Regions from separate parts of the Cellulomonas sp. KU4C genome, predicted to be linked through region 3. Evidence: riboswitches for the same ligand, from Rfam matches in the RefSeq annotation. Region 3 holds a riboswitch; each other region holds the start of a gene.

Evidence for each region. A riboswitch is a leader RNA that binds a small molecule or an ion and turns the genes downstream of it on or off. The one in region 3 is predicted to bind S-adenosylmethionine.
Region 1: it holds a riboswitch for S-adenosylmethionine, as region 3 does, so the genes downstream of both, AC1VL8_RS02200 (aminotransferase class V-fold PLP-dependent enzyme) here and AC1VL8_RS13700 (ABC transporter substrate-binding protein) in region 3, are expected to answer to the same signal.
Region 2: it holds a riboswitch for S-adenosylmethionine, as region 3 does, so the genes downstream of both, AC1VL8_RS04700 (methylenetetrahydrofolate reductase) here and AC1VL8_RS13700 (ABC transporter substrate-binding protein) in region 3, are expected to answer to the same signal.

What each region holds. Positions count from the first base shown of each region.
Region 1 is NZ_CP200322.1:464,374-474,032, forward strand. Features, by position in the region: gene AC1VL8_RS02170 (MaoC family dehydratase) at 1-728, shown strand, start outside; gene AC1VL8_RS02175 (hypothetical protein) at 762-1,040, opposite strand; gene AC1VL8_RS02180 (hypothetical protein) at 979-1,416, opposite strand; gene AC1VL8_RS02185 (pentapeptide repeat-containing protein) at 1,573-2,007, shown strand; gene AC1VL8_RS02190 (hypothetical protein) at 1,959-2,195, shown strand; gene AC1VL8_RS02195 (AAA family ATPase) at 2,273-3,763, shown strand; gene AC1VL8_RS02200 (aminotransferase class V-fold PLP-dependent enzyme) at 3,821-5,215, opposite strand; SAM riboswitch class IV at 5,264-5,379, opposite strand; SAM riboswitch class I at 5,478-5,588, shown strand; partial or broken gene AC1VL8_RS02205 (DUF1737 domain-containing protein) at 5,595-5,783, shown strand; gene AC1VL8_RS02210 (rhodanese-like domain-containing protein) at 5,795-6,247, shown strand; gene AC1VL8_RS02215 (O-succinylhomoserine sulfhydrylase) at 6,244-7,515, shown strand; gene AC1VL8_RS02220 (hypothetical protein) at 7,631-8,287, opposite strand; gene purQ (phosphoribosylformylglycinamidine synthase subunit PurQ) at 8,458-9,153, opposite strand; gene purS (phosphoribosylformylglycinamidine synthase subunit PurS) at 9,153-9,440, opposite strand; gene AC1VL8_RS02235 (hypothetical protein) at 9,539-9,659, opposite strand, start outside.
Region 2 is NZ_CP200322.1:990,308-999,966, reverse strand. Features, by position in the region: gene AC1VL8_RS04725 (LysR family transcriptional regulator) at 1-511, opposite strand, end outside; gene AC1VL8_RS04720 (YeiH family protein) at 581-1,657, shown strand; gene AC1VL8_RS04715 ((deoxy)nucleoside triphosphate pyrophosphohydrolase) at 1,707-2,123, shown strand; gene AC1VL8_RS04710 (Hsp20/alpha crystallin family protein) at 2,287-2,739, shown strand; partial or broken gene metE (5-methyltetrahydropteroyltriglutamate--homocysteine S-methyltransferase) at 2,825-5,171, opposite strand; gene AC1VL8_RS04700 (methylenetetrahydrofolate reductase) at 5,180-6,229, opposite strand; SAM riboswitch class I at 6,235-6,330, opposite strand; gene AC1VL8_RS04695 (SDR family oxidoreductase) at 6,480-7,244, shown strand; gene sigJ (RNA polymerase sigma factor SigJ) at 7,249-8,148, shown strand; partial or broken gene AC1VL8_RS04685 (SMP-30/gluconolactonase/LRE family protein) at 8,319-9,200, shown strand; gene AC1VL8_RS04680 (hypothetical protein) at 9,321-9,644, shown strand.
Region 3 is NZ_CP200322.1:2,901,754-2,911,412, reverse strand. Features, by position in the region: gene AC1VL8_RS13720 (dipeptide ABC transporter ATP-binding protein) at 1-1,004, opposite strand, end outside; gene AC1VL8_RS13715 (ABC transporter permease) at 1,001-1,912, opposite strand; gene AC1VL8_RS13710 (ABC transporter permease) at 1,909-2,871, opposite strand; gene AC1VL8_RS13705 (hypothetical protein) at 2,871-3,278, opposite strand; partial or broken gene AC1VL8_RS13700 (ABC transporter substrate-binding protein) at 3,334-4,155, opposite strand; SAM riboswitch class IV at 4,585-4,699, opposite strand; gene AC1VL8_RS13695 (LLM class flavin-dependent oxidoreductase) at 4,789-5,886, opposite strand; gene AC1VL8_RS13690 (LLM class flavin-dependent oxidoreductase) at 5,900-7,012, opposite strand; gene AC1VL8_RS13685 (LLM class oxidoreductase) at 7,606-8,130, opposite strand; partial or broken gene AC1VL8_RS13680 (LLM class flavin-dependent oxidoreductase) at 8,516-8,809, opposite strand; gene AC1VL8_RS13675 (ABC transporter substrate-binding protein) at 8,848-9,659, opposite strand, start outside.

The DNA.
Region 1 (9,659 bases), 2.4 Mb from region 3:
CCGCGTACCAGCACCTCGTCGGCGAGCCCGGCGGCGACGTCCTGCCCGCCGGGTACGTGCACGTGCTCGCGTTCCCCGTCGCGACGGCGCTGATCGTCCGCCCGGACTTCCCGCTGCCCGCCCTCGGCATGGTGCACCTCGCCAACCGGGTCGAGCAGCGGCGGGCGCTGCGGCTCACCGACACGCTCGACGTCCGCGCCTGGGCCGAGCACCTGCGCCCGCACCGCAAGGGCGCCCAGGTGGACCTGGTCACCGAGGTCCGCGTCGCCGGCTCCGCCCCGACCGACCCGCCCGCCTGGCGCGGGGTGTCCACCTACCTGGCGCCCGGGGCGCGCGTCGCGGGTGCCGCCCCGGACGACGCCGGCCACCCGGACTTCGCACCCCCGGAGCCGACCGGGCGGTGGGCGCTCGACGCCGCGACCGGCCGCCGGTACGCGGCCGTCTCCGGGGACGCCAACCCCATCCACCTGTCACCGCTCACCGCGCGGGCGCTGGGGTTCCCGCGGGCGATCGCCCACGGGATGTACACCGCCGCACGGGCGCTGGCCGACGTCGGCGCCCGGCGCGGGGAGGCGTACGCGTGGGACGTCGAGTTCGCGTCGCCCGTGCTGCTCCCCGGGTCGCCCGCGGTGGCGGTGGCGCGCACGGCCGGCGGGTGGACGGTCACGGCCTGGGACGCCCGGCGCGGGCGGCTGCACCTGCGCGCGGAGGTCCGACCGCTGGGGTGAGACCCGCGGGAGCGAGACCCGCGGGGGCGCCCGTCAGCCTCGCGCGCGCCCCCGCTCCCGCCGCTCCCGCCACGCGAGCCACAGCCTGCGCAGGCCGTACACCGGGGGCGGGGGCAGCGGCTCGAACACCAGGCGGGTGATCTCCGCCTCGCGGTCCCGGCGGGCCTGCTGGCGGCGGACGGCCTGCTGCCACAGGTCGCCGTCCGGCGGGGTCAGCCGCGCGATCCACCGCTCCGCCTCGGCCGCCTCCTCAGGGGTCCGCGGACGCGGAGGGTCGTGCACCAGACCCTGGAACGGGTACTCCACCGTCATCCCGTCGCTCCTTATCAGTAGCATCGTGCGGCCAGGCTAGCCGGAGAAGGGCGGCTCGCACAGGGTCGTCGGTCGCGTCGGACAGCGCGCCGAGCGCCCGGTCGGCCGTCCTCGGACCCACGTCGCCGAGCCGCGCCACCACCCACGTGAACGCCACCCACCACTGCGCGCGGTCGCGGTCCTCGAGCGCGGCCGCCCGCACGAGCTCCGCGGCACGCGCGTCCCGGCGGTGCTGCTCGGCCGCCAGGTCCCGGTCGAGCCGGGCCCGCACCCGCGCCACCCGCAGCCCGATCGTCGCGGCCACCACCGCGGCCACGCCCGTCACCGCGGGCGACAGGAAGAACGCCGCGACCCACTCGCCCGACCACAGGTCCACCCTCGCCCTCCTCGCTGCCGCACCGGCCGTCCACCGCCACCGTAGGTCGACGAACCGGCCGGACGGCCGTCGTCCCCAGGACGGATCTCGGCGGCGAGCGTGCACCCGCGGCACCCGGCGACCGGACGCGTCGGAGCCCGGTGGCAGGCTGTGCCGGTGACCACTCCCCCCGAGGACGCCCTCGCCCCGTTCGCCGGACCGCTCGAGCCCGAGGGGGACTACGACCGCGCGCTCCTGGCGGGCCTGGACCTGGCCGGGGCGGACGCGGAGAGCGCCCGGTTCGTCGAGTGCGTGCTGCGCGGGTGCGACCTGGAGGGCGCCCTGCTCGACCACGCGCACGTCGTCGAGACGGTGGTCGCGGACTGCCGGGCGGGGAGCTTGCGGGCGCGTACCGGCTCGTGGCGCGACGTGACCCTGCGGGACTGCCGGTTCGGCGCGATCGAGGCGTACGGCAGCACGTGGGACCGGGTGACCGTCGAGGGCGGGAAGATCGACTACCTCAACCTGCGCGACTCCCGGGTCCAGGACCTCCGGTTCGTCCGGTGCACGACCTGGACCTGGACCTCGCCGGGGTCAGGGCGCTGCGGGTGACGTTCGAGGACTGCCGGGTCGGCCGGCTCGACGTGACGCGCGCGCAGCTGCGGCAGGTCGACCTGCGCGGGGCCGAGCTGGCCGCGATCGACGGCACCGCCGGCCTCAAGGGCGCGACGATCAGCGAGCACCAGCTGCTGGACCTCGCCGGCGCGTTCGCCGACCACCTGGGGCTGACGGTGCGCTGAGCGCCCGCGCTGCGCCGTCCGGCTGACGTGCACGAACACCGCCGCGCGGACCCCGCCCCAGGCGGTAGGTTGCCGCCGTGACGGCGACCGGATCGGGGCACGACCTCGCCACCCTGCTCCGCGGCGGGGTGCCGCTCGTCGTCGTCGAGACCACCGACGAGGCCCGCGCGGTGGACCTCGTGCTCGCGGCCCGCCCGGTCCACGTGATGACCGCCGCGGGCGCGCCGGTGTTCACGTGGAAGGTCACCGAGGGGATGCGCCGCCGCGACGTCGACCTCGGCACCGCCCAGCGGTTCGCCGCGGACCCCACCGAGATGCTGCGCGGGCTGCTCGAGGGCGGCCTGCCGGGCGTCTACGTCCTGCTCGACCTGCACCCGTTCCTCGGCGACCCGGTGACCGTCCGCCTCCTCAAGGACCTGTGCCTCGCGCCCGTGCGCCGGACGCTGGTGCTGGTCGGCCGCGAGGTGCCGCTCCCGGACGACCTCGAGCACCTGGCCGCGCGGTTCCCGGTGGCGTTCCCCGACGCGACGGAGCGGCGCGCGATCGTCGACCACGTCGTCGCCGACTGGGCGCGCACCACCGGGCAGCCGGCACGCGTCGACGCCCGCGCGGTGGAGCTGCTGGTGGCGAACCTCGCCGGGGTGTCGCACGGCGACGCGGAGCGGCTGGCGCGGGGCGCGGTCTTCGACGACGGGGCGCTGCTGCCGGCCGACGTGCCCGCGGTGACGCGCGCGAAGCACGCGCTGCTCGCCCGCGACGGGGTGCTCGCCTACGAGCTCGACACCGTCCCCCCGGACCAGGTCGCGGGCATGGCCCGGCTCCGGCAGTGGCTGGCCCGTCGGGCGCCGGCGTTCGACGGCAGCGCGCCGCACCTCGACCCCCCGCGCGGCGTCCTGATGCTCGGCGTGCAGGGCTGCGGCAAGAGCGTCGTCGCCAAGGCCTCCGCGCACCTGTTCGGTGTGCCGCTGCTGCGGCTCGATCTCGCGGCGACGCACGACAAGTACGTCGGCGAGTCCGAGCGGCGGCTGCGGGAGGCGCTGGCGACCGCCGAGGCGATGGCCCCGTGCGTGCTGTGGATCGACGAGATCGAGAAGGCCGTGCCCGCCGGCGGCGACGACGCCGGTCCGGGCCGCCGGCAGCTCGGGACGCTGCTGACCTGGCTCGCCGAGCCGCACGCGACGGTGTTCGTCGTCGCGACCGCGAACGACATCACCGCCCTGCCGCCGGAGCTGATCCGCAAGGGCCGGTTCGACGAGATCTTCTTCGTCGACCTCCCCGGCCCGGACGTGCGCGCCGAGATCCTGGGGATCCACGCCGCCCGCCGCGGGGTGCCGCTCGACCCCGCCCTGCTGCCCGACCTGGTGCTGGCCACCGACGGGTTCTCGGGTGCGGAGATCGAGCAGGCCGTCGTCGCCGCGACCTACACCGCGCACGAGGGCGGACGCCCGCCGGGTGCGGCGGACGTGCTCGCCGAGGCGCGCGGCACCCGCCCGCTGTCCCGCGTGATGGCCGAGCCCGTCGCGCGCCTGCGCGCCTGGGCCGGGCCGCGCACCGTCCCCGCCGACTGACCGCCTGCGGGCCCCGGACCGGACCGTCCCCTGCTCGGACCGGTCCGGGGCAGCACGTCAGTCCTCGACGGCGGGACCGCACGCCGCGGCGGCGGTGGCGGCGATCGCGTCGATCCCGGAGACCGCCGGGCGCGGCCGGGTGTCGCCGGCGACGGTCCAGCAGCCGTCGACGACCTCGTACCGGGCGCGCGGCCCGTCGGCCACGAACGCGAGCAGCCCCGCGACCAGCCGGTCGACCGTCTCCGCCGTGCTGCCGACGCCCACCGAGGCGCGCAGCGCCCCGCCGTCCACGCCGACCCGGGCCAGCAGCGGGTGCGCGCAGAACCGGCCGTCGCGCACCCCGATGCCGTGCTCGGCGGACAGGTAGGCGGCGACGAGCCCGGAGTCGTGGTCGCCGACCGTGAACGACACGACGCCCACCGGGTCGGTCGAGTCCGACCACAGGCGCAGCACCCGGGCGCCGGGCACCGTGGCGAGCCCGGTGACGAGCCTGTCGCGCAGCGCCTCCTCGTGGGCCGCGAGCGCACCGGCCGGCAGGGCCTGCAGGGTGTCGCAGGCCTGGGCCAGCGCGACGGCGCCGAGCACGTTCGGCGAGCCGCCCTCGTGCCGCGCCGGCGCCGGCTGCCACAGCGTCCGGTCGGTGCGCACGTCGCGCACCGCGCCGCCGCCGGCCAGGTACGGCGTCCCCGCGTCCAGCCAGTCGCGGCGACCCACGAGCGCGCCCGCCCCGAACGGCGCGTACGTCTTGTGCCCGGAGAACGCGACGTAGTCCACGCCCGACTCCGCGAGCGAGAACGCCCGGTGCGGGAGCAGCTGCGCGCCGTCGACGGCCACGCGCGCCCCCGCCTCCTGCGCGAGCGCCACGACCGACGTCAGCGGCAGCGCCTCCCCGGTCACGTTGGACGCGCCCGTGAGCGTGACCAGGGCGTACGGACGGCGCGCAAGCTCGTCACGCAGCGCGACCAGCGTCGCGGCCACGGTCGGCGCCGCGGGCAGGATGGTCGCCGTGCGACCCGTGTCCCGGAACGCGCTGACCCAGGGCAGCAGGTTCGCGTGGTGCTCGACGTCCAGCACCAGCACCCGGCCGCCGTCCGGCACGCAGCCGGCCAGCAGGTTCAGCGCGTCGGTGGTGTTGCGGGTGATGACGGCGACGTCGTCGGGGCGCGCGCCGACGAACCGGGCGACGGTCGCCCGGGACGACTCGTACAGCGCCGTGGACACCTGCGACAGGTACCCGGCGCCGCGGTGCACCGACGCGTACAGCGGCAGCACCTCGACGACCCGCGCCGCGACGGCCTCGAGCGCCGGCGCGGACGCCGCGTAGTCGAGGTTCGCGTACGTGACGGACCGGCCGTCGACGAGCGGCACGCGGGTGTCGGCGCCGACGACGGGCAGCAGGGCGCGGTCGGGCGCCTCGGTCGTGGCACAGGTGGCGGTGGTGGCGACGGACATGGGACTACCCCCGAGAGGAATCGGTGGGGGCCCGGGTACGGCCGGGTCACCCCGCGCTTGCCGGCCACCGAACGGTGGACGGCCAGGTCGTCACCCGGGGCACCCCGCCGCGGAGGGAGGGTTGCCGGCCAGCAAGCCGGGGCTCAGTGCTGGCACTCATGACCTGCCCCGAGGATAGGGAGCGCCCGCCCGGACGTGTCAACACCTGTCCACCCTGCGACCCGGGTGAAGCACCCCCGCGGCGGCATGGCGTAGCATCGCCGCACCATCCAGAGCGGCCGAGAGATCTGGCTCGTCGACGCCGCAGCAACCCGCGGTCCTGTGCCCCGTGCACGGGGCCGGCCGAGGGTGCTTCCGCCAGGTCCGATGGAGGAGACGCATGACCGACACCGACGACCGCCTGCGCTACCGGCTGCTGACGGGACCCGACGACCGCTCGTTCTGCGAGCGGGTGAGCGCGGCCCTCGCCGAGGGCTACGAGCTGCACGGCGGCCCCGCCGCGACCCACGACGGCGAGCGCGTCATCGTCGCGCAGGCCGTGGTGCTGCCCGCCGCCGCGACGCCCGCGGTGCGCCCGCTGTGAGCGCGCAGCACGGACACGGGGACGGGCCCGGCTACGCCGGCGACCTCACCCCGCAGGAGGCCTGGGACCTGCTCGCGTCCGACGAGCGCGCCGTCCTGGTCGACGTCCGCACCGAGGGCGAGTGGCAGGGCATCGGCGTCCCGGACACCGCGGACCTCGACGCGCAGGACCGGACCGCGTTCGTCCAGTGGACCGACGCGTTCGGCCGCCCCAACCCGACGTTCCTCGACGAGCTCGCCGCCGCCGGGATCACCGCCGACGAGCCGCGCCCGGTCGTGTTCCTGTGCCGGTCCGGCGTGCGGTCCGTCGCCGCCGCGACCACCGCCACCGCGGCGGGCCTGGGTCCGGCGTACAACGTGCTCAGCGGGTTCGAGGGCGACGTCGGCCCCGACGGGCAGCGGGGCCACTGGGGCTGGCGCGCCGCCGGCCTGCCGTGGCGGTCCGCGTGACCGCGCCCACCCCCGCTCCCTCTCCCGCGCCCGGCCCCGGCGACTGGCAGGACCCGCGGTTCCCCCGCGACACCCTGCGCCCCGACACGCTCGCCGTGCGCGGCGGCCAGGTCCGCACGGCGTTCCAGGAGACCTCCGAGGCGCTCTTCCTCACCCAGGGCTACGTCTACGACCGCGCCGCCGACGCCGAGGCCGCGTTCGCCGGCGAGGCCGACCGGTTCCTCTACTCCCGGTACGGCAACCCGACGGTGTCGACGTTCGAGGAGCGGCTGCGGCTGCTCGAGGGAGCCGAGGCCTGCTACGCGACCGCGTCCGGCATGTCGGCGGTGTTCACGGCGCTGGCCGCGCTCGTCCGGTCCGGGTCGCGCGTCGTCGCGGCGCGCGCCCTGTTCGGGTCGTCGGTCGTCATCTTCGACGAGATCCTCGCGGGCTGGGGCGTGCGCACCGACTACGTCGACGGCCACGTCCCGGAGCAGTGGGAGGCGGCGCTGTCGACGCCCGCGGACGTCGTGTTCTTCGAGACCCCGTCGAACCCGATGCAGGACCTCGTCGACATCGCCACGGTCAGCCGGCTCGCGCACGCGGCGGGCGCGGTGGTCGTCGTCGACAACGTGTTCGCCACCCCGGTGCTGTCGAAGCCGCTGCAGTTCGGCGCGGACGTCGTCGTGTACTCCGCGACCAAGCACATCGACGGCCAGGGGCGGGTGCTCGGCGGGGCGATCCTCGGCACCGACGCGTTCGTGCACGGCCCGGTGCAGACCCTGATCCGCAACACCGGCCCGTCGATGAGCGCCTTCAACGCGTGGGTGCTGCTCAAGGGCCTGGAGACGCTGTCCCTGCGCGTCCGGCACCAGACCGCCTCCGCGCTGACGCTGGCCGGCTGGCTCGAGCAGCACCCGGCGGTCGCGCAGGTCCGCTACCCGTACCTGCCGTCGCACCCGCAGCACGCCCTGGCGCTCGCCCAGCAGGACGGCGGCGGCACGGTCGTCACGTTCGACCTGCGGGTTCCCGAGGGCGCGACGCCGGACGTGGCGAAGAAGACGACGTTCGGCGTCCTCGACGCGCTGCGGGTCATCGACATCTCGAACAACCTCGGCGACGCGAAGTCGATGGTCACGCACCCCGCGACCACCACGCACCGCAAGCTCGGCCCGGCGGGCCGCGCGGCGGTCGGCATCGCGGAGTCCACGGTCCGCCTGTCCGTCGGTCTCGAGGACCCCGCCGACCTCCGCGACGACCTCGCCCGGGCCCTCGACCACCTGACCTGACCGGGCCACCCCCGAGCCGGCCTCCGGTGGAGTGGTCCTGACCGACACGCTCGGCGTGCCGAGCAGGATCACTCCACGCACCCGGGTCGGGCCCCTCGGGGGTGGCCGCCCGGGGTCAGGCCACCAGGGACCGGAGGTCCGCGGCCGCGGCCGGGCCGCCGGACAGCGGGTGCAGGACCACCCCGTCGACACCCGCGCGGCGGGCCAGCTCGCGGACCTCGGCCACCAGGCGGTCGCCGGTCGTCACCACCCGGGTCGCGGCGGGCGACCAGCCCAGCCCGGCGAGCGCGTCCAGGTACTCCAGCTGCGACCGCTTGCGGCGCGCCGTGACCTCGTCGGCGGCCACGACGACCTCGAGGTCGAGCAGCACCCGCACGTCCGCGCGGTCGCGGCCGGACGCGGCGACGGCATCGTCGACCAGCGCGGCCACCCGGGACAGCGCCCCGACGGACGGCACCGCGACCGAGAACTCGAGCCGGACGACGTCGGCGTGCACGCCGGCCAGGGCGATCGCGGACTCGGAGCCCGGCCGGGACTCGACGGTCCGGACGCCGTAGTCCGGGGCCAGGACGTGGATCGTGGGCTCCGGCCCGGCGGGCGGGAGGGGCGCGGCGGCGAGCGGCGTGGGTGCGGGCGCCGGCAGCGTCGGGGTCTCGGCGGGCAGGGCCGGCGGCAGCGGCCGCAGGGCGGCGCGGTGCCGGCGGGCCGGGGCGGGCAGGTGACGGGTGGCGACCGCGAGCGCGCGGTCCAGCACGGGCTGAGCCTGAGACATGACGGGGTGTCCTCGACGGGTGAGGCGGGGTGCGCAGCGAGGGCCGTGGCGGCCGCGGGCGCGCGGGGTCGTCAGCTCAGCGACAACACACCCGGGTCAGGAACACGCGGGAACGGTACCCCGCGCCCGGTGCCCCCGACCACGGCCTGTCCACATCCCGGTCCCCCGTGTCAGGAGACGAGCGCGCGCATCACCGAGGTGAAGAACCGCAGCCCGTCCGTGCCCGAGCGCGGGCCGCGGGCGCCGTCCGGACCGAAGCCCGCCTCGACCGCGTGCTCGGGGTGCGGCATCAGGCCGACGACGTTGCCGCGGGCGTTGCTGATGCCCGCGATGTCCCGGCGGGACCCGTTGGGGTTGCCGTCGGTGTAGCGGAACACCACGCGGCCCTCGCCCTCCAGCTCGTCCAGCGTCGACTCGTCGGCGACGTACTGGCCGTCCTGGTTCTTCAGCGGGATCGTGATGCGCTCCCCCTGCTGGTACTCGCCGGTCCAGGCGGTGCCGGTCTGCTCGACCGTGAGCACCTGCTCCCGGCAGACGAAGTGCAGGTGGTCGTTCTTGATCATCGAGCCGGGCAGCAGGTGCGCCTCGGTGAGGACCTGGAACCCGTTGCAGATGCCCAGCACGGGCATGCCCTTGCCGGCGGCCTCGACGACCTCGCCCATGACGGGAGCGAACCGGCTGATCGCCCCGGCCCGCAGGTAGTCGCCGTAGGAGAACCCACCGGGCAGCACCACCGCGTCGACGCCGCGCAGGTCGGCGTCGGCGTGCCAGAGGGCGACGGGCTCGGCACCGGCGAGCCGCACGGCGCGGGCGGCGTCGCGGTCGTCCAGGGTGCCCGGGAAGGTGACGACGCCGATCCGGGTCATCAGGCCAGACCCCCGGAGGCGATCGTGGCGGCCGCGTCGGCCTCGGAGTCCGCGACCCGGACGACGTCCTCGATCACCGGGTTGGACAGCACCTGGGTGGCGGCCTCGGCCGCGGCGGCGAGCACCTCGGGGGTGACGGGGCCGTCGACCTCCAGCTCGAACCGCTTGCCCTGCCGGACGGAGGTGAACTGGCCGAACCCGAGCCGCGGCAGGGCGCCGGCGACGGCCTTGCCCTGCGGGTCGAGGATCTCGGGCTTGGGCATCACATCGACGACGACTCGTCCCACGGGTGGGCTCCCTGGTTCGCGGCGGGGGGTGTGGTCAGGTGCGGGCCCAGCCTACCGACCCCGCCGGGCTGCTCGGTGCGCGGCCGCGGGGCCCGGGCTCAGGCCGCGCGGACGACCCCGACGGACGCGTCGCGCCCGCTGGTCAGGTACGCCATCACCCCGGCGTTGTCGGCGCCCGCCAGCTCGGTGGCGTAACCGACCACGACGATCGCCCAGCCG
Region 2 (9,659 bases), 1.9 Mb from region 3:
CGTCGGGGACGTCCGGGCCCTCGACGAACCCCAGGTCCGCGCGCCCGTGCAGCACGGCGTCCACGACGTCCCGGGAGTTCGCCACCTCGAGGTCGACCACCGCCGCGCCGGCCGGGCGCGCCGCGAGCCACCCCGGGACCAGGTACTCCGCGATGCTCAGGCTCGCGGCGACCCGCACCCGCGCGCCGCTGGCCGTGCGCAGCGCCTGGACCTCCTGCTCGAGCGCGTCCGACGCGGCCAGCACGTCCCTTCCCCGGTGCAGCACGGCGGCGCCGGCGTCGGTCAGCCGGGTGCCGGACGCCGACCGGGCGACCAGGGTCAGGCCGGTCTGCCGCTCGAGGCGGCGCAGCCCGGTGCTGACCGACGGCTGCGCCAGCCCGAGCGACCGCGCGGCCCCGGACAGCGAGCCGTGGGCGTCGACGGCCTCGAGCAGCTCCAGGGCGCCGAGCGGGACCCGACGCGCGGGGGGTGCTGGGGGTGCGGTCGGGCCGTCGGGCCGCGGGTCTGCCATAGCCTCAGGCTAGGGCCCGCCAGGTAGGTCGGCGTTCCGGCGCGAGCCCCCGACCGGCACCGTGGACCCGTGCCCAGCCCTGCCGCCCCGCGCCCCGCCTCCCCGCGCGCCGACACCACGCGCCCCGCCGCGACCGCGGCACCGGGGGCCCGGGGGCTGGCGCCGGGGGTGCTGGTGGCGCTGCTGCTGGCCGCCGGGTGCGTCGCGCTGACGGCGGCGGTGCCGGTCGTCCCGGGGCTGCTGGTCGCGATCGTCCTCGGTGCGGCGGCCCGCGCGGTCGGCCTGGTGCCCGCGGTGCTCGACGCGGGCCTGGCGTGGACCGCACGCCGCGTGCTGCGCACCGGGGTGGTGCTGCTGGGGCTGCAGCTGTCCCTGGGCGACCTGCTCGGGCTCGGCCTGCGGGAGGTCGCGGTCCTGCTGGTCACGGTGGCGGCGACGTTCGGCGTCACGCTGTGGCTCGGTCCGCGGCTGCGGGTCGGCCGGGCGCTGACCCTGCTGATCGCGACCGGGTTCTCGATCTGCGGGGCCGCCGCCGTCGCCGCGATGAGCCCGGTGGCCGACGCCGAGGAGGACGACGTCGCCACGGCCGTCGCGCTCGTCACGCTCTACGGCACCCTGGCGCTGCTGGTGATCCCGGTCGCCGCGCGGGTGCTCGGCCTCGGCGACCGGACGGCCGGGCTGTGGGCCGGGATGTCGGTGCACGAGGTGGCCCAGGTCGTCGCGGCCGCCGGGACGGTGTCGGCGGCGGCGCTGACGGTCGCGGTCGTCGCGAAGCTCGCGCGCGTCGTGCTCCTGGCGCCGCTGGTCGCCGGCACCGGCATCGTGCGGCGGCGCCGTACCGCCCGGGCGGACGCGGCCGTCCCGGAGCAGGCGCCCGCGCGTCGTGGTGGCCCGCTGGTCCCGCTGTTCGTGGTCGGGTTCCTGGTCGCCGTGCTCGTGCGGTCCGCCGGCCTGGTGCCCGACGCCGTCCTCCCGGCGGTGAAGCCGGTGACGACGCTCGCGCTCGGCGCGGCGATGGTGGCGCTCGGCACCCAGATCCGGGTCGGCCGGCTCGTGCGCACCGGGGGTCGACCGGTCCTCCTCGGCGGCATCGCGACCGCGGTGGCCGCCGGCGTCAGCCTGACGGGCCTGGTGCTCGCCACCTGACGGGCCCGGTGCTCGCCACCTGACCCGGCGCCGCTGGCAGACTGCGCGCATGATTCCCGTGCTCGTCGTGGCCGCCGCGATCGTCGACGACCTCGACGCGCCCCGGACGCTGCTGGCCGCGCGCCGCCGGTCGCCGGCGAGCCTGGCCGGCCGGTGGGAGTTCCCGGGCGGGAAGGTCGAGCCGGGCGAGGACCCGCAGGACGCGCTGCACCGCGAGCTGCGCGAGGAGCTGGGCGTCGAGGTCGGTCTCGGCGACGAGCTGGTCGGGCCCGACGACGGCTGCTGGCGTCTCACGCCGACGTACACGATGCGGCTGTGGCGCGCGGAGCTCGTGGCGGGGGAGCCGGAGCCCCTGGTCGAGCACGACGCGCTGCGCTGGCTGCCGGCGGGCCGGTGGCTCACGGTGCCCTGGCTGGACGCGGACGTGCGGATCGTCGAGGCCCTGGCCGCCACGCACCGGTCCTGACCAGGGCGTTCATCTCTCAGCGAACAGACGGCCGCTCGATCTCGCACTCGGCACCCTCGAGTGCTAGAACAGGTCGCGTAGCCCCTTCCGGTGCGACCAGGCGCCGGGGGAGTACCCGGTCCCGGACCGCCCGGGACCACGCTCGTGAGGGAGGTGACGGGCTGTGGCTACGCGATTCGACCCGTTCCAGGAGATGGACCGCCTGATGGGGCAGGTGCTCGGTGCGCAGCGCGCGTCGGCCTCGATGCCGATGGACCTGTACCGCGCCGGCGACCACTACGTCCTGCACGTCGACCTGCCGGGTGCCGACCCGGGCTCGATCGACGTGAGCGTGGACGACCGCACCCTGACGATCCGGGCGCAGCGGACCGCGCGCACCGAGGACGGCGTGCAGTGGCTGGCCAAGGAGCGCCCGGTCGGGACCTACGCGCGGCAGCTCACCGTCGGCCGGGGCCTGGACCTCGACGCGATCTCGGCGTCCTACGCGGACGGCGTCCTCACGCTGACGATCCCCGTCGCGGAGGAGGCCCGGCCGCGCCGCATCGAGGTCGCGACCGGATCCGCGCAGACGACCATCGAGGCCGGCAGCGAGACCCCGCAGCACGCGGCCGGCTGACGGCCGACCGACCTGTCGGCCCACCGACCGCGGCCCCGGCCCCCACGACGGGGGACCGGGGCCGCGGCGCGTCGGCGGGACCGGGTCAGGCGGTCGGCACCGCCAGCGACGCGCGGACCGTGCGCGTCGCCGCCAGCACGTGCTCCAGCGACGGGGTGACCTCGGCGTAGCGCCGGGTCTTGAGACCGCAGTCGGGGTTGACCCACAGCTGGGCGGGGTCGACCACGCGCACCGCCGCCGCCAGCAGCTCGGTCACCTCGGCCTCGGACGGCACCCGCGGGGAGTGGATGTCGTAGACGCCGGGGCCGATGCCGCGCGGGTAGCCCTCGCTGGCGATGTCGGCCAGGATCTCCATCTTCGACCGGGCTGCCTCGATGGACGTCACGTCGGCGTCCAGGCCGTCGATCGCCGCGAAGATCTCGCCGAACTCCGAGTAGCACAGGTGCGTGTGGATCTGCGTGTCCGGGCGCACCCCCGCGGTCGCGAGCCGGAACGACGCCACCGACCAGTCGAGGTACGCGGCGTGGTCGTCGGCGCGCAGCGGCAGCAGCTCGCGCAGGGCGGGCTCGTCGACCTGCACGATCGCGGTGCCCGCGGCCTCCAGGTCGGCGATCTCGTCGCGCAGTGCCAGGGCGACCTGGTTGGCGGTGTCGGCCAGCGGCTGGTCGTCGCGGACGAACGACCAGGCGAGGATCGTCACCGGGCCGGTGAGCATGCCCTTGACCGGCTTCGGGGTGAGCGACTGGGTGTAGGTGGTCCACGGCACGGTGATCGGCGCCGGGCGGGACACGTCGCCCCAGAGGATCGACGGCCGGGTGCAGCGCGACCCGTACGACTGCACCCAGCCGTTGCGGGTGACCGCGAACCCGTCGAGGTTCTCGGCGAAGTACTGCACCATGTCGTTGCGCTCGGGCTCGCCGTGCACCAGCACGTCCAGGCCGATCTGCTCCTGCAGCTCGACGACGCGGCGCACCTCGGCGCGCATCTCGTCCTCGTACTGCTCGGTGGTCAGGTCACCCCGCGTGAACGCGGCGCGGGCGTGCCGGATCTCCGGGGTCTGCGGGAACGAGCCGATCGTCGTCGTCGGCAGCGCCGGCAGCCGGAGCCGCTCGGCCTGCGCGGCGCGACGGGTCTCGAAGTCGCCGCGGCGGAACGCGTCGGCGGACAGGCCGGCGAGCCGGTCGCGGACCTCGGGCCGGACCACGCCGGGCGCCTCGGCACGCGAGCGGCGCGCGTCGGCGGCCGCGAGCAGCTCGGCGTGCACGGCCTCGCGGCCCTCGGTCAGGCCGGTCGCGAGCGTGACGACCTCGACGGTCTTCTGGTCGGCGAACGCGAGCCAGGACCGCAGCGTCGGGTCGAGCTGCGGCTCGTCCTCGACGTCGTGCGGCACGTGGAACAGCGACGTGGACGTGCCGACCGCGACCTGGCGGGCGCCCAGGCCCTCCAGCCGCTCCAGGCCGCCGAGCGCCGCGTCGAGGTCCGCGCGCCAGATGTTGTGACCGTCGACGACGCCGCCGACCAGCACCTTGCCCGCCAGCCCGGGGACGGGTCCCGCCGGGACGGAGCCGCGGACGAGGTCGAGCGCCAGGCCCTCGACGTCGGTGGCCGCGAGCACCGGCAGCGCGTCGCGCAGGTCGCCGTACGGGGCGGCCACCAGCACCGCGGGCCGCTCGGCGGCGGGCAGGTCGGTCGCGAGCACGCGGTACGCCTCCGCCGCGGCGGCGAGCAGGCGGTCGGCGGGCACACCCGTGGAGTCGGACACCAGCGCCGGCTCGTCCAGCTGCACCCAGGTCGCGCCGGCCCGCGCGAGGTCGCGGAGCAGCTCGACGTACACGGGCAGCACGTCGGCGAGCCGGTCCAGCGGGTGGAAGCCCTCGGGGGCGTCCTCGGTGGGCTTCGCGAGCGCCAGGTACGTCACCGGTCCGACGAGCACCGGTCGGGTCAGCACGCCGTCGGCGAGGCCCTCGGCGAACTCGCGCACCGGGCGGTCGCTCGCGTACCGGAAGGCCGTCGCCGGGCCGATCTCCGGGACCAGGTAGTGGTAGTTCGAGTCGAACCACTTGGTCATCTCGAGCGGCAGGTCGTCGCCGCGGCCGCGCGCCACCGTGGAGTAGCCCGCGAGGTCCAGGGCGCCGTCGGTCGCCAGGTCGGCGAACCGCTCCGGCACGGCGCCGAGCACGGCGGTCGCGTCGAGCACCTGGTCGTAGAAGGAGAACGCGCTCGGGATGGCGGGGAGCCGGGTGTCGAGCCCGAGCTCCGCGAGCCGGGTGCGGGTCCGGCGGCGCAGGTCCGCGGCGGTGGCCTCGACCTCCTCGGCGCTCGCGCGGCCGGCCCAGAACGCCTCCAGGGCCTTCTTCAGCTTCCCGGCGGGGTCCGATGCGCGGGTAGCCCAGGACGGTGCCGGACGGGAAGGGGTGGGTCTGCTCGGTCATCTCTCGCCTCAGGTGGTGGGGACAGGGGTCAGGTGGTCGTCGGTCGCGACGGCGGCGCGCGCGGGCGGCCCGTCGCCACCCAGGCCGGCGCCCTCGAGGAGGTCGAGCGCGGGGCCGTGGGTGTTGAACGTGTAGAGGTGGATCCCCGGCGCGCCGCCGTCGAGCACGGCGTGCGCGAGGTCGACGCCGAGCCGGGTGCCCACGCGGTGCCGCCGCGCGACGTCCGCGGGGTCGTCGCCGTCGAACGCGTCGAGCCGGTCCAGGACGTCCGCGGGGACGGGCACCCCGGTCAGCTGGGCCACGCGGCGCAGCCGGGCGGGGTCGGTCATCGGGATGATCCCCGGGATCACCGGGATCGTGACGCCCGCGTCGCGGGCGAGCTCCAGCAGCTCGCGGTAGGACGCGGCGTCGTAGAACACCTGGGTGATCGCGAAGTCCGCGCCGGCCTCCTGCTTGGCCAGCAGCGCCGCGACGTCCTGCTCCCGCGTGCTGCCGGCTCCGGGGTTGCCCCGGGGGAACGCCGCGACGGCGACGGACAGGTGCCGGGTCGCGGCGCGGACCGCCTGCGCGGGGCTGCTCGCGCAGCGACGGGCCTCGACCTCGCGGAGCAGGCGGACCAGGGCGGCCGCGGTGGGCAGGCCGTCGGGGTGCGGGGCCCAGGAGCCGTCGGCGGGCGGGTCGCCGCGCAGCGCCAGGAACGACCGCACGCCCTCGTCCAGGAACTCCTCGACGGTCGCGGCCAGGTCCTCCCGCGACGCGGCGACGCACGTGAGGTGGGCGATCGGGTTCAGCGAGGTCTCCCGCAGCAGGCGGCGGACGAGGGCGCGGGTGGTGTCCCGCGTGCTGCCGGACGCGCCGTAGGTGACCGAGACGAAGTCGGGCCGGACGGCGGCGAGCTGCTGCACGGTCGACCACAGCCGCGGCGCGGCGTCGGGGTTCCGGGGCGGGAACAGCTCGAAGGACACGGTCGGCCGGTCGACGGCGCCGAGGCCGTCGACCACGGCGGCGCGCGGGTGGTCGAGGTCGTGCGGGTGCACGGGTACGTCGTGACTGCTCATCGTCAGCTCCATCGGACCTGGCGGAAGCACCCACACCCTCACGGGGAGGGGGGTTGCTGCGACGTCGTCGAGCCAGGTCTCTCGGTCGCTCTGGATGGTGCGGCCACAGTAGGGCGGCTCCGGCGGGGCGTCCAGTGCCCCTGACGCGTCACGTAGTGGTGGCGCGCGTCACACCCGCTCACATCGTGGGCCGCTGCGTCGTCCAGGGGGTGAGCGGGCCCGCCGGGCCCGCACGACGGAGGGACCGGACATGCGGATCGTGGTGGTCGGGGGAGCAGGACTGGTCGGGGCGCGGCTGGTGACCGTGCTGCGCGGGCGGGGGCACGACGCCGTGGCCGCGTCGCGCCGCACCGGAGTGGACACGTGGACGGGTGCCGGGCTCGCCGCGGCGGTGGCCGGGGCGGAGGTCGTCGTGGACGCGACGAACACCCCCGACTTCACCCGGGCGGGCGAGTTCTTCCCGGCGTCGGCGGTCCACATCGCGGACGCCGCGGCCGGCGCCGGGGTGCGGCGGTCGGTGCTGCTGTCGGTCGTGGGGGTCGACCGGGTGCCGGGCAACCCGTACTTCGCGGCGAAGGTCGCCCAGGAGCGGGCGGCGGTGGCCGGGGACGTCCCGACGACGGTGCTGCGGGCGACGCAGTTCTTCGAGTTCGCCGACGCGGTGGCGGACCAGGGCACCGTCGACGGACGGGTCCGGGTCGGGGCCGACGTGGTGCGGCCCGTGGCGGTGGACGACGTGGTCGACGTGCTCGCGGACCTGGCGACGGGCACGGGCGGACAGGCGGGTCGGGTGGACGTCGCGGGGCCGGAGCGGATGCCCACCGACGTCTGGGTCCGCCGGGTGCTCACCGCCGCCGGCGACCCCCGCGAGGTGCAGGTCGACCCCGCGGCGGACCCGTTCGGCACCGGGGGCACGCCCGGTGCGCTGGTGCCGTCCGACGCGCCCGACGCCGGGGTGGCGGTCCGGACCGCCACCACGACCCTGGCCACCTGGCTCGCCGCTCGGGCACGCTGAGCCGGTGACCGACGACGACGCCCTCGTGGCCGCGGTCGAGGGCGAGCGGCGGCACCTGCTGGCCCTGGCCTACCGGATGCTCGGCACGCTCGCGGACGCCGAGGAGGCGGTCCAGGAGACCTACGTCCGCTGGTACCGCATGGACCCGCGCGACCGCGAGGCCGTGGTGTCCCCGCGCGCCTGGCTGACCCGCGTGGCCGGGCGGGTGTGCCTGGACGTCCTCGGCTCGGCCCGGGCACGCCGCGAGCGGTACGTCGGGGAGTGGCTGCCGGAGCCGCTGCCCGGCGCCGCGCCGCTCGCGGGCGCGCCGGCGGTCGACCCCGCGGACCGGGTCACCCTCGACGAGGCGGTCGGCAGCGCGCTGCTGGTCGTGCTCGAGCGGCTGACCCCGGCCGAGCGGGTGGCGTTCGTCCTGCACGACGTGTTCGGCACGCCGTTCGCGGAGATCGCGGAGGTGGTCGGCCGGTCGTCCGCGGCGACCCGGCAGCTCGCGACGTCCGCGCGCCGCAAGGTGCACGCGCACCCGGCCCTGGACACCGCACCCGCCGCGCACGCGGAGGTGACCCGCGCGTTCGCCGCAGCGGCCACCGGCGGTGACCTCGGTGCGCTCGTCGCGCTGCTCGACCCGGCGGTCGAGCTGCGGGCCGACGGCGGCGGGCACGTGTCCGCCGCCCGCCGCCCCGTGGTCGGCGCGGACCGGGTCGCCCGGTTCCTGCTCGGCGTGCTGGCCAAGAACCCCGGGGCGGCACTCGAGCCGGCGGCGTCGGTCGACGGTCCCGTGCTCCTGCTGCGGCACGCCGGACTGCTGCTGGGCGTGGTGTCCGTCGGCGTCGCGGCCGGGGCGGTCGTCGACGTGTGGATCGTGCTCAACCCGGAGAAGCTCACCGCCTGGTCGGGCGTCTGAGGCGCGGGACCGCCGAGCCCGTGCCATCGTGCGGGGGATGACTCCCGTCGACCTGTCCACGCTGCCCCGTCCCGCCGCCCGCGACCGCCTCGACGTCCGCGACCTGACGACGGGGGCCCGGACCGACGGGGAGGTGGTGGGCGACCAGCGCGCGGGAGCTCGGCGAGCGCCCGCTCTGGGACGCCCGGACCGGGACGCTCGTCTGGGTCGACATCGACGGTCGCGCCGTGCACCGCTGGGCGGACGCCGACCCCGACCGGGACGGCGTCCTCAGCACCCCGTCGCCGGTGGGCCTCGCGTGGCCGGCCGCGTCGGGCGGGCTGCTGCTGGCCACCGCCGACGGGCTCGGCGTGCACGACGGCACCCGGCTCGGTCCGCTGACCCGACCGGACGGCATGCCCGCGGACTACCGGTTCAACGACGGCGCGTGCGACGGGGCCGGGCGGCTCTGGATCACGACGATGCCCCGCGCCGGTGTCGCCGGGGACGGCGTGGTGCACCGGGTCGTCGCGGACCCGGACCCGGACGCGGGGCCGGGCGTGCTGCGGGTCGAGACGCCGTTCACCGGTGTGGGGATCGGCAACGGCCTGGGGTGGAGCCCCGACGGCGGGACGCTCTACCTCACCGACACCTGGACGCGCGTGGTCTACCGGGCGACGTACGACGGGGGAACCGGGGTGCCGGGCACGCCGGAGCCGTTCCTGGCGCTCGCGGACGGCGGGCCGCGTCCGGACGGCACCACCGTCGACGCCGAGGGCGGGCTGTGGGTGGCGCTGTACGGCGGCGGGCACGTGCTCCGGTTCGACGCGGACGGCACCCCGCGCGGCGCGTACGCGGTGCCGACGCCGAACGTCACGTGCGCGGGGTTCGGCGCGCCCGGGTCCGGCGACCTGTTCGTCACCACGGCGTCGACCGGCGGGTCCGGGACGGGCGGCGACGCCCTGCCCGGTCCCCCGAACACGGAGCAGCGCCTGGGTGGGGCGGTGCTGCGGTTCGCGGTGGACGTCGACGGGTCGCCGGTGCGCGCGTTCCAGGACGTCGCGGCGCGCTGAGCCGGCCGGTGCGCGCCGTGCGGGTGCGTGCCGCCGCGCGGGTGACTGCGGAGCCGCCGCGGTCGGGATCCCGCTAGGGTCGCCCCGGCGCGGCGCCGGCCGCGGCCGTCGACGACAGGGGTGGCAGTGATCTTCTTCGGCTGGGGACGCAAGAACGTGTCGCGGCAGGTGAGCCCGACGCAGGCGCTCGTGCTGAACTACGGGTACTTCCACTTCTTCTGGCTGTTCCAGGTGGCGTTCGGGTACCGGTACGCGCTCGCGACCGCGACCGACCAGGGGTGGGCCACGCGGCCGCTGTCCCCGGAGGAGGTCGCCGCGTCCGGTGCGGACCGCGAGGTGACGGTGGCCTGGTGGTGGCGCTGGGGGCTGTTCGTCGGGCTCGGCGCGCTGGCGCTGACGATCGTGGTGTCCGTCGTCATCTCGTCGCTGACCGCCTCGTACTGACGGGCGGTCACGCGC
Region 3 (9,659 bases):
CCGACCCCGTCGACGGCCACGACCGACCGGGCCGCCGCGCCGCGCGGCAGGGCGAACTCCTTGCGGACCGCGTCGAGCTCCAGGACCGGCGCGGCGGGCCCGGGGTCCACCGGTCCGGGATCGGCCGCCGCCACGGGCACCCGGACGTCGGTCGCCACCAGCCGCCCGCTCGCCAGGCTCGGCGCGGCGGCGATCAGCCGACGCGTGTACGGGTGCTGCGGCGCGCGCAGCACCTCGGCCGCGGGCCCCTGCTCGACGACCACGCCCTGCTCGAGCACGACGATCCGGTCGGCCCGGTCCGCCGCCACGCCGAGGTCGTGGGTGATGAGCAGCAACGCCGTGCCCCGGTCCCGGACGAGCGTCTCGAGGTGGTCGAGGATCCGCCGCTGCACCGTCACGTCCAGCGCGCTGGTGGGCTCGTCGGCCACGACCAGCCGCGGGCCCGCCGCGATCGCGATGGCGATGAGCACGCGCTGCCGCATCCCGCCGGACAGCTGGTGCGGGTACTGGCGCGCGCGGGCGGCCGGGTCGTCGATGCCGGCCTGCTCGAGCAGCGCGACCGCCCGCTCCCGGGCGGCACGGCGCCGCGCGAGCCCGTGGACGACCAGCACCTCGGCGACCTGGTCACCGACGCGCTGCACGGGGTTGAGGGACACGGTCGGGTCCTGCGGCACGAGGCCGACCTCACGTCCCCGGACGGCCTGCCACTCGCGCTCGGTCAGGTCGGAGACGTCCCGGCCCGCGAGGCGGATGGTGCCGCCGGTGACGGCGCCGCCGCGGGACAGCAGGTGCAGCGCCGCGTGCGCGGTCGTGCTCTTGCCGGACCCGGACTCGCCCACCAGGGCGACGACCTCCCCGGGCCGGACGACCAGGTCGACGCCGCGCACCGCGCGGTACGTGCCGCCGTCCGCCCGGTAGCCGACCTCCAGCCCGGTGATCTCGAGCACCGGGGTGCCGGGAGCACCCGCCGCGACGGGCGGGGCCTCCTGCTGCAGCTGGGTCACTGGTCCTCTCCCGTCGTCTCGAGGGCGCGCGCGACGCGGTTGGCGGCCAGCACCACCGCGACGATCACGAGCCCGGGCAGGGTGGTCAGCCACCAGGCGGTGGCGAGGAAGTCGCGGCCCCCGGACACCAGCGACCCCCACTCGGGCGTGGGCGGCGGGGTGCCGTAGCCGAGGAAGCTCAGCGCGGACACCGCGAGGACGGCGCCGCCGAGCTCGAGGGCGATCAGCGCGAGCACCGGCCCGGCGGAGTTCGGCAGCACGTGCCGGCCGAGCACCGCGTACCAGCGCGAGCCGGACGCCCGGGCGGCCTCCACGTAGACCGACGTGGACGTGCGCAGCACCTCGGCGCGCATCACGCGGGCGAACGTCGCGACCGCGCCGACGCCGACCGCGACCGCGATCTTCGTGGACCCGGTGCCGAGCGCGGTGATGATCGCGAGCGACAGCAGGATGCTCGGCACGGCGAGCAGCACGTCGACCAGGCGGCCGACCACGTCGTCCACCCAGCCGCGCAGAAACCCGGCGAGCAGGCCGAGGGTCGACCCGACGACGAGCCCGACGAGCACGGCCAGCACGGTGGTGCGCAGGGACAGCGACGCGCCGTGCACCACGCGGGTCAGCACGTCGCGGCCGAGGTGGTCGGTGCCGAGCACGTGCGCGGCCGAGGGCGGCTGCAGCCGGTCGGCGGGCACACCGGTCAGGGGGTCGCCGGACGCGAACACGGTCGGCGCGGCGGCCCAGGCGGCGACCAGCAGCAGGACCAGCCCGGCCAGCACCAGGCCGGGTCGGCGCACCAGGTACCGGGCCGCACGTCGCGCCCACGGGCCGGCCGCGCGGGCGCCGCGCACCCGGCCGTGCCGGATGATCGAGCGGGCGTCCTGCCGGTCGGCGATCTCGATGGTGGTCATGCGGGCACCGCCTCTCGGGAGACGCCCCGCGACTCGATGCGGGGGTCGAGAACGGGGTACAGCAGGTCCACGACGAGCGTGGTTACCACGAACACCAGCGCCGACAGCGACACGATCGCGAGCACCACGGGCACGTCCTGGGTGTTGACGGACTGGACCGTCAGCCGGCCGAGCCCCACCCGGGAGAACACCGTCTCGGTGACGACGGCCCCGCCGAGCAGCGCCCCGACCATCACGCCGAGCATCGTGAACGCGGGGATCGCCGCGTTGCGCAGCGCGTGCCCCAGGTGCACCCGGAGCCGGCCGGCGCCCTTGGCCCGGGCGGTCTCGACGTAGGGCTCGCCGAGCGTCCCGCGCAGGCTGCGCGACAGGACCTGCGCGAGCTGCGCGCCCGGCGGGACCGCGAGCGTCACCGCCGGGAGCACGAGGCTCTGCCAGCCGGCGTTGCCGATCGCGGGGAGCAGACCCGCGCGGAACGACACCCACTGCAGCAGCACCAGGCCGACGAAGAACGTGGGCAGCGCGACGCCGAGCGGCGGCAGCGCGGACAGCACCTGGCGCAGCGCCCGGCTGCGCGGCAGCACGCTCGCCACGGCCAGCGCCGTCCCGCCGAGCACCGCGAGCACCAGCGCGGCGCCGGTCAGCTTCAGGGTCTCCGGCAGCGCCTGCGCGACGAGCGAGCCGGCGGGCGCCCCGGACTGGTACGACGGCCCGAAGTCGAGCCGGACCGCGTGCAGCAGCGCGTCGCCGTACTGCACCAGCAGGGGCCGGTCGAGGCCGTAGCGGGCGCGCAGGTCGTCGAGCAGCGCCGGGTCGACGTCCTGCACCTCGCCCCCGGCGCCGGCGGCCAGGGCCGCCGGGTCACTCGGGAGCAGGTACAGCACGAAGAACGCGAGGGTGAACGCCGCCCAGAGCACCACGAGGCCCTGGGCGGCGCGCCGCAGGAGGTAGCGACCCATCAGCTCGCGTCGACCCACGCGTCGTAGAAGTCGATCCGGCTGGACCCCTCGAACGCCAGCCCGTGCACGCGGTCGGCCGCGGCGATGGTCGTCGAGAGCTCGTAGACCGGGATCGCGTGCCCCTGCTCGATCAGCAGCCGGGACGCCTGGGTGACGAGCTCGGCGCGCTCGGCCGGGTCGGTGGCGGCCGCGGAGCGGTCGAGCAGGTCGTCGACCTCCGAGGGGGTCCGCTTGTTCACGTTGCGGGCGTTCGCGGAGAACACCGAGCGCAGCACGTCCGGGTCGGACCGCGTGAGGTTGTAGTAGTCGAAGTCGAAGTCCCCGTCGGCCTTGATCGCCGTGGACTCCGCGATCTCGACGTGCTGCAGCTGCAGGTCGACCCCGATCTGGCGCAGCTGCTGCTGCACGAGCTTCCAGCGGCGCCGGGTCCTGCCAGAACGTCACGGTGGTGGACAGCCGCCGGCCGTCCTTCTCGCGGATGCCGTCGTCGCCGAGCTCCCAGCCGGCGTCCTCGAGCACCTCGACGGCACCGTCCGGGTCGTAGGCCAGGTCGTCCGCGAGGGACTCGTACAGCGGCGTGGAGTGGGACAGCACGGCGGTCGCCGCCTGGTCCCGCTCGGTCAGCACCGTGTCGACGATCTGCTGCCGGTCGATGCCCTTCGAGATCGCGACGCGGACCGCCTCGTCGGACGCCAGGGCGCTCGACTCGTTCGGGAACAGCTGGTAGGCCACGCCGGGGTTGGCGCGCTGCTGCAGCCAGAACCCGTTGCCGTCGAACTGCGGCTGGTCCACCGCGGCGATCGCGGCCGTCGCGTCGATCTGCCCGGACTGGAGGCTGCCGGCGCGGACGGAGGACTCGGGGATGACCTGGAACGTGACGGTGTCGAGGTAGGCCTCGCCGGTGTGGTCGTCGGCCGCGGAGCCCCAGGCGTAGCCGGGCACCTTGGTCAGCACGACCTCCTGGTCGGGCGTGTACGACTCGACCGCGAACGGGCCGGACCCGATGTAGTCGCCGGCGCAGCGCTCCTCGGGCGTCAGCGCCGCGGACGCGGGCGACAGCAGACCGAGCGAGAACGTCGACGACGCCTGGAGGAACTGCGCGCTCGGGGCGGCGAAGTCGACGGTGACCGTCAGCGGGTCGACGACCGTCGTGCCCTCGTAGCCGACGAGGTACTGCGAGCCGAGCGACGCGGTGGCGCCCAGCGCGACGATCGCGTCGAAGTTGGTCTTGACGGACGCGGCGTCGACGGGGGTCCCGTCCGCGTAGGTCGCGTCGTCGCGCAGGTGGAACGTGTAGCTCGACGCGTCGTCGTCGACCTCCCAGCTTCTCGGCGAGCCACGGGACGATCTCGCCGGACTCCGGGTCCTGCGCGGTGAGCGAGGCGACGGTCTGCCGGGCGACGGCGATCGCGTCGTTGTTGCCGACCTGCTGCGGGTCGATGCACCGGGAGTCGACGGTGATGGCGAACCGCAGGTCGCCGCCGGCGACGGGTTCGGCGGACGCGGCCGCGTCGGTGGCCGCGCCCGTGCCCGTCGACCCGCCGGAGCAGGCCGTCAGCAGCAGCGCGGTGGTCGTCAGCGCCGCGGCGGCCGCAGCGGGGCGGGTGGCGCGTCGCGAGGGGGAGGTGGTCATGCGTGCACTCCTGGTCGTCACCGGCCGTGGCCGGGGTGGGGCGCCGGCCGGGGCGCGCGGGGGCGCGCTCCGGCGTGTCGTCGCCGTGCTTACCCGGTCCGCGGTCGCGGTCGGGTCAGGTCGTTCCCGGAGCACCCCGTCACGTCGAAGGGTTGCTGGCCAGCAAGCCGGGCCTGCGCGCTGGCGCTCGTCACCTGGGGGTGAGGGAACCCGCGGCGGCGGACCTGGTCAAGGAACCGCCGCGGGTTCTCACATCGCGGATCTTCGTGTGGTGGCCGGCGGGGTCACGCCGCGGTGAAGCCCGCCGCGCGCCGCGGGTCGGCCTCGGTCCACAGGTCGGACTTCACCTCGGCGCGCACCAGCGGCACGACCTCCTCGGCGAACCGGCGCAGCACGTCCTCCTGCTCGGCGGGGTCGAGCAGGTGGTTCACGGACACGGACTGCAGCACGTGCCCGTACGACCGGTGGTAGTCGAGGATCTTCTCGGCCACCCGCTCCGGGGAGCCCACCAGCGCGGGACCCCGCTCGACCGCCTCCTCGAGGGTCCGGAAGCTCGGCGCCCGCCCGACGGCGTCCGCCCCGTAGCCGCGGCGCGCGGCCGCGTCGACCTGACCCTGGTAGAGCGGCCGGTACTGCCGCACCGCCGCCTCCGTGGTGTCGGCGAGGAACAGCCCGCCCGAGCCCGACCCGACGTGGGCGTGCGCCGGGTCGTGCCCGTGCGCCGCGTACCGCTCGCGGTAGTGGTCGATCAGCACCTGGTAGTTCTCCCGCGGTTGCAGGGCGTTCGCGGTCACGATCGGGTCGCCCCACCGCGCCGCGAGCTTCACCGCGAACCGCGACGTCGCCGAGCCGTGCCAGATCCGGAACGGCCCCGCGTACGGCCGGGGCAGTGTGGTGGCGTGCTCCAGGCGGTGCCGGTGCCGGCCCTCCCAGGTCACGTCCTCCTCCGAGAGCAGCAGGCGGAGCAGCTCGTAGTTCTCCGCCAGGTACTCGTACTGCTTGTCGATGTCCAGGCCGAGCAGCGGGTACTGCAGCACCTCGTTGCCCTTCCCGATCACGATCTCGAGCCGGCCCCGGGACAGCTGGTCCACGGTCGCCAGGTCCTCCGCGACGCGCACCGGGTCGAGCAGCGCGAGCACGGTGACGCCGGTCGACAGCAGGATCCGGCTGGTGGACGCCGCGATCGCCCCGAGGATCACGGTCGGCGCCGAGGACAGCACGTCGCCGGCGTGCCGCTCCCCCACGGCGAACGAGTCGAACCCGATCTCCTCGGCCAGGACCGCGTGCCGGACCGTCCGCGCCAGGCGGTCCGCCGGGGGCACCGCCGCGCCCGTGACCGGGTGCGGCGGGTTGAACACGATGTCGAGCAGCTGGAACCGCACGCCCCCGGCCCCCTCAGGCGGCGACGGCGGCGGCCGCGCGGTCCCGGGCGGCGACGCCCTCGCGGACCAGCGGGATGACGTACCGGCCGAAGTCGACGGCGTCGTCCAGCAGGTCGTAGCCGCGGGCCGAGATGATCCGCACGCCCCGGTCGTAGTACGCCAGCAGCGCCTCGGCGACCTGCTCGGGCGTGCCGACCAGCGCGTTGGAGTTGCCCGCGCCGCCGGTCGCCCGCGCGGTCGCGGTCCACAGCACCGAGTCGAACCGCTCGCCCTGCGCCGCGATCTCCAGCAGCCGCTGCGACCCGGCGTTCTCCGGCGCCGTGACCGGGTGCCGGTTGCTCAGCACGCCCCCGAGCGCCGCCTTGCGCGCCTCGATCGCGTCGAGCACCCGGTGCGCCTTCTCCCAGGCGAGCTCCTCGGTCGGGGCGATGATCGGCCGGAACGCCGCGTGGATCCGCGGCGGGGTGGTGCGACCGGCGGCGGCGGCCTCGGCGTGCACGCGGTCGATCTGCTCCTGGGTGCGGTCCAGCGGCTCGCCCCAGACCGCGAAGATGTCCGCCTCCGCGGCGCCGACCCGGAACGCCGCGTCCGAGGACCCGCCGAACGAGATCGTCGGCACGTGACCCTCGGCGGGCTTGGTGTCGAGGTGGAAGTCGTCGAAGTCGTAGAACCGGCCGTGGTGGTCGAACGCCTCGGTGCTGGTCCACGCCCGCTTGAGGATCTGGATGTACTCCTGGGTCCGGGCGTAGCGCTCGTCCTTGGTGAGGGTGTCGCCCTCGCGCTGCTGCTCGTGGTCGTTGCCGCCGGTGATGACGTGCACGGACAGCCGGCCGCCGGACAGCTGGTCCAGGGTGGCGAACGTCTTCGCCGCGTAGGTCGGGTAGGACACGTTCGGCCGGTGCGCGAGCAGCAGCTCGATCGACTCCAGCCGGGCCGCGGTGTACGCGGCGAGCGCGGCGGGCTCGGGGCCGGACGACCCGTACGCGAACAGGACGCGGGTCCAGCCGTTGTCCTCGTGGGCCCGGACGATCCGCTCCAGGAACGCGGGGTCGAACGGACGGGTGGTGGCGGCGCGCGTCTCGGACGCGTCGTTGGCGGTCGCGATGCCGAGGAACTCGACGGGCATGGTGGCTCTCCTTGGGGTGCTGGCCCCGTCCCGGTGCCTCGTCCCCCGCCTGCCCCGACCGCGGTGCCTCGCCGAGAAGGGGCCGCGGCGCCGAGACAGGTCGGTCCAGCGCCCTGACTCGGCGCGCGGGTCCTGTCTCGGCGGGGTGGGAGGGGCGGGAGGGGCGGGGTGGGAGGGGCGGGGTGAGAGGTCGGGGCGGGGTGGGCGCGGGGGGTCAGGGCTGGGCGGGGTCGGTGGGGTTGGTGGCGGGCAGGCCCGCGGCCTTCCAGGCCGGGAAGCCCCCGTCGACGTGGGTGACGGTGTAGCCGCGCGCGGCGAGCTTGCTCGGCGACGGGTCCGGAGCCGGCGGGCGAGCCGCACACGACGACCACCGGGGTGTCGATCGAGATGACCGGGGCGTGCGCGGGGCCGAACAGCGCGTCGAGGTCGGTCCGGTCGGCGAGGGTCGCGCCGGGGATGTCCCCGTGCGCGGCCCGGCCGCCGGCGGACCGGACGTCCACGAGCAGGGCGCCGTGCGCGACGTCGGCGGCCGCGTCCGCGGCGGGCTTCAGGGCGGGTGCGGCGGGGTCGGTGCTGGACATGGTGGGTCTCCTTCAGCTGACGAGGACGGCGTCGGACGTGCGGGCGGGCGCCGGGGCGCCCCACGCCTCGGCGAGCAGGGCGAACGACCGGCGGGTGTCCGCCGGGTCGTGGGTGGCGGTGGTGAGCAGCAGCTCGTCGGCGCCCGTGACGCGCTGCAGGGTCTCCAGGCGGGCGACGACCGTCGCGGGGTCGCCCACCACCCGGGTGTCGACGCGGTCGGCGACGACGGCCCGCTCGGCGGCGTCGCGTGACTCCCACGGCACCGCGTCGCCGGGCCGGGGGTACGCGATCGCGCCGGCGGTCCCCCGCCGGATCGACAGCACCCAGTCGGCGAACGGGGTCGCGAGCTCCCGGGCGCGGTCGACGGTCTCGGCGACCAGGACGTCCGCGGAGACGACCACGTACGGCTCGGCGAGCACCCCCGGCCGGAACGCCGCGCGGTAGGCGGCGACCGTGTCGAGCGTGGTCGCCGGGCTGACGTGGAAGTTCGCCGCGATCGGCAGGCCGAGCTTCTCCCGCGACGCGGGCGCTCTCACCCGGCGACGACGCCAGCACCCACACGTCCAGGGCCGCGCCCTCGACCGGCGGGGCGACGTGCCGGGTGCCGTCCGCCTCCGCGTAGGTCCCGGCGCGCAGCCCGAGCACCAGCTCGAGCTCGTCCCGGAACGCCGCCGGCGTGCGGGAGGCGCCGACGACGCGCTTCTGCGCGAGCAGCCGCTCCCGCAGCACCGAGTCCGACAGGTCCACCGGCGGCGGGCCCGGGACGTACAGCCCGTCGACGACCCGCGGCCCGACGACCGGGCGGGGCCCGTCGACCGGCCGGGGCGCGGCGTCGGGTCGCGCCGTCGCGGGTCCGGTCGGCGGGGTGAACGCCCGCCCGAGCCCGAGGTCCACCCGCCCGGGGTGCAGCGCGGCGATGGTGCCGAACTGCTCCGCGGCGATCAGCGGGCTCGTGGTGCTGAGCAGCACCGCGCCCGACCCCACCCGGATCCGGTCGGTCCGGGCCGCGACGGCGGCGGCCAGCACGGCGGGCGACGCGGAGCCGACGCCGGGCGACAGGTGGTGCTCGGCGTACCAGACCCGGTGGTAGCCGAGCCGGTCCAGGTCGACCGCGAGGTCGACGGCGGACCGCACCGCCCGGGCGCCGGTGCCGCCCTCGGGCACGACCGCGAGGTCGAGCACGGACAGCGGGACCCGGGTGCGGGTGTCGGACATGGTGCCTCCTTCGAGGGGCGGGGACGGGTCGGGCGTGGTCAGGACGTCTTCGGCAGGCCCGGCGGGTTGGTCGCGGGTGCCTCGATGGCCTCGTCCTCCAGGCCCCAGCGCTCCAGGACCTCCTGGTAGCTGCCGTCGTCGAACGCGCCCTGGAGCGCCGCCGTCACGGCCTCGGCGTACCCGCTGCCCTTGAGCGTGGTGACGGCGATCTGCGCGGTGTCGGGCCATCCGCCGTTGAGCGTGCCGACCACGGTGAAGTCCTGCGGGGAGACCTTGGCCTTGTAGGCGGCGGTCGCGTTCGGGCCGAACGACGCGTCGATCCGGCCGGACTGCAGCGCGAGGATGGTGTCGCCGTCGTTCTCGAAGTACTCGACCTGCACCGGGTCCAGCCCGGCGGCCTGGTTCTCCTCGTCCCAGGCGAGCAGGATCTTCTCCTGGTTGGTGCCGGAGCCCACCGCGACCGTCAGGCCGGCGATGTCGGCGGCCTCGTCGATCTCGGTGATGTCGCTGCCGGCCTTGACCAGCCAGCCGAGCTCGTCGTTGCGGTACGACGAGAAGTCGAACGTCTCCTTGCGCTCCTCGGTGACCGTGACGTTCGAGATCACCGCGTCGACGTCCCCGGACTCGACGGCCAGCGGCCAGTCCGCCCACGCCTTGACCTGCAGGTCGAGGTCCTTGCCCAGCGCGTCCGCGACGAGCTGCGCGATGTCGGTCTCGTTCCCGATCGGCGTCTGGTCGTCGTCGGCGAGGAACGCCAGCGGCGCGACGTAGGCGCTGACCGCGACCGTGAACGTGTCCTTCTCGGCGAGCTCCGGCGGGAGCAGCGCGATCGCGGCCGGGTTCTCCGCGG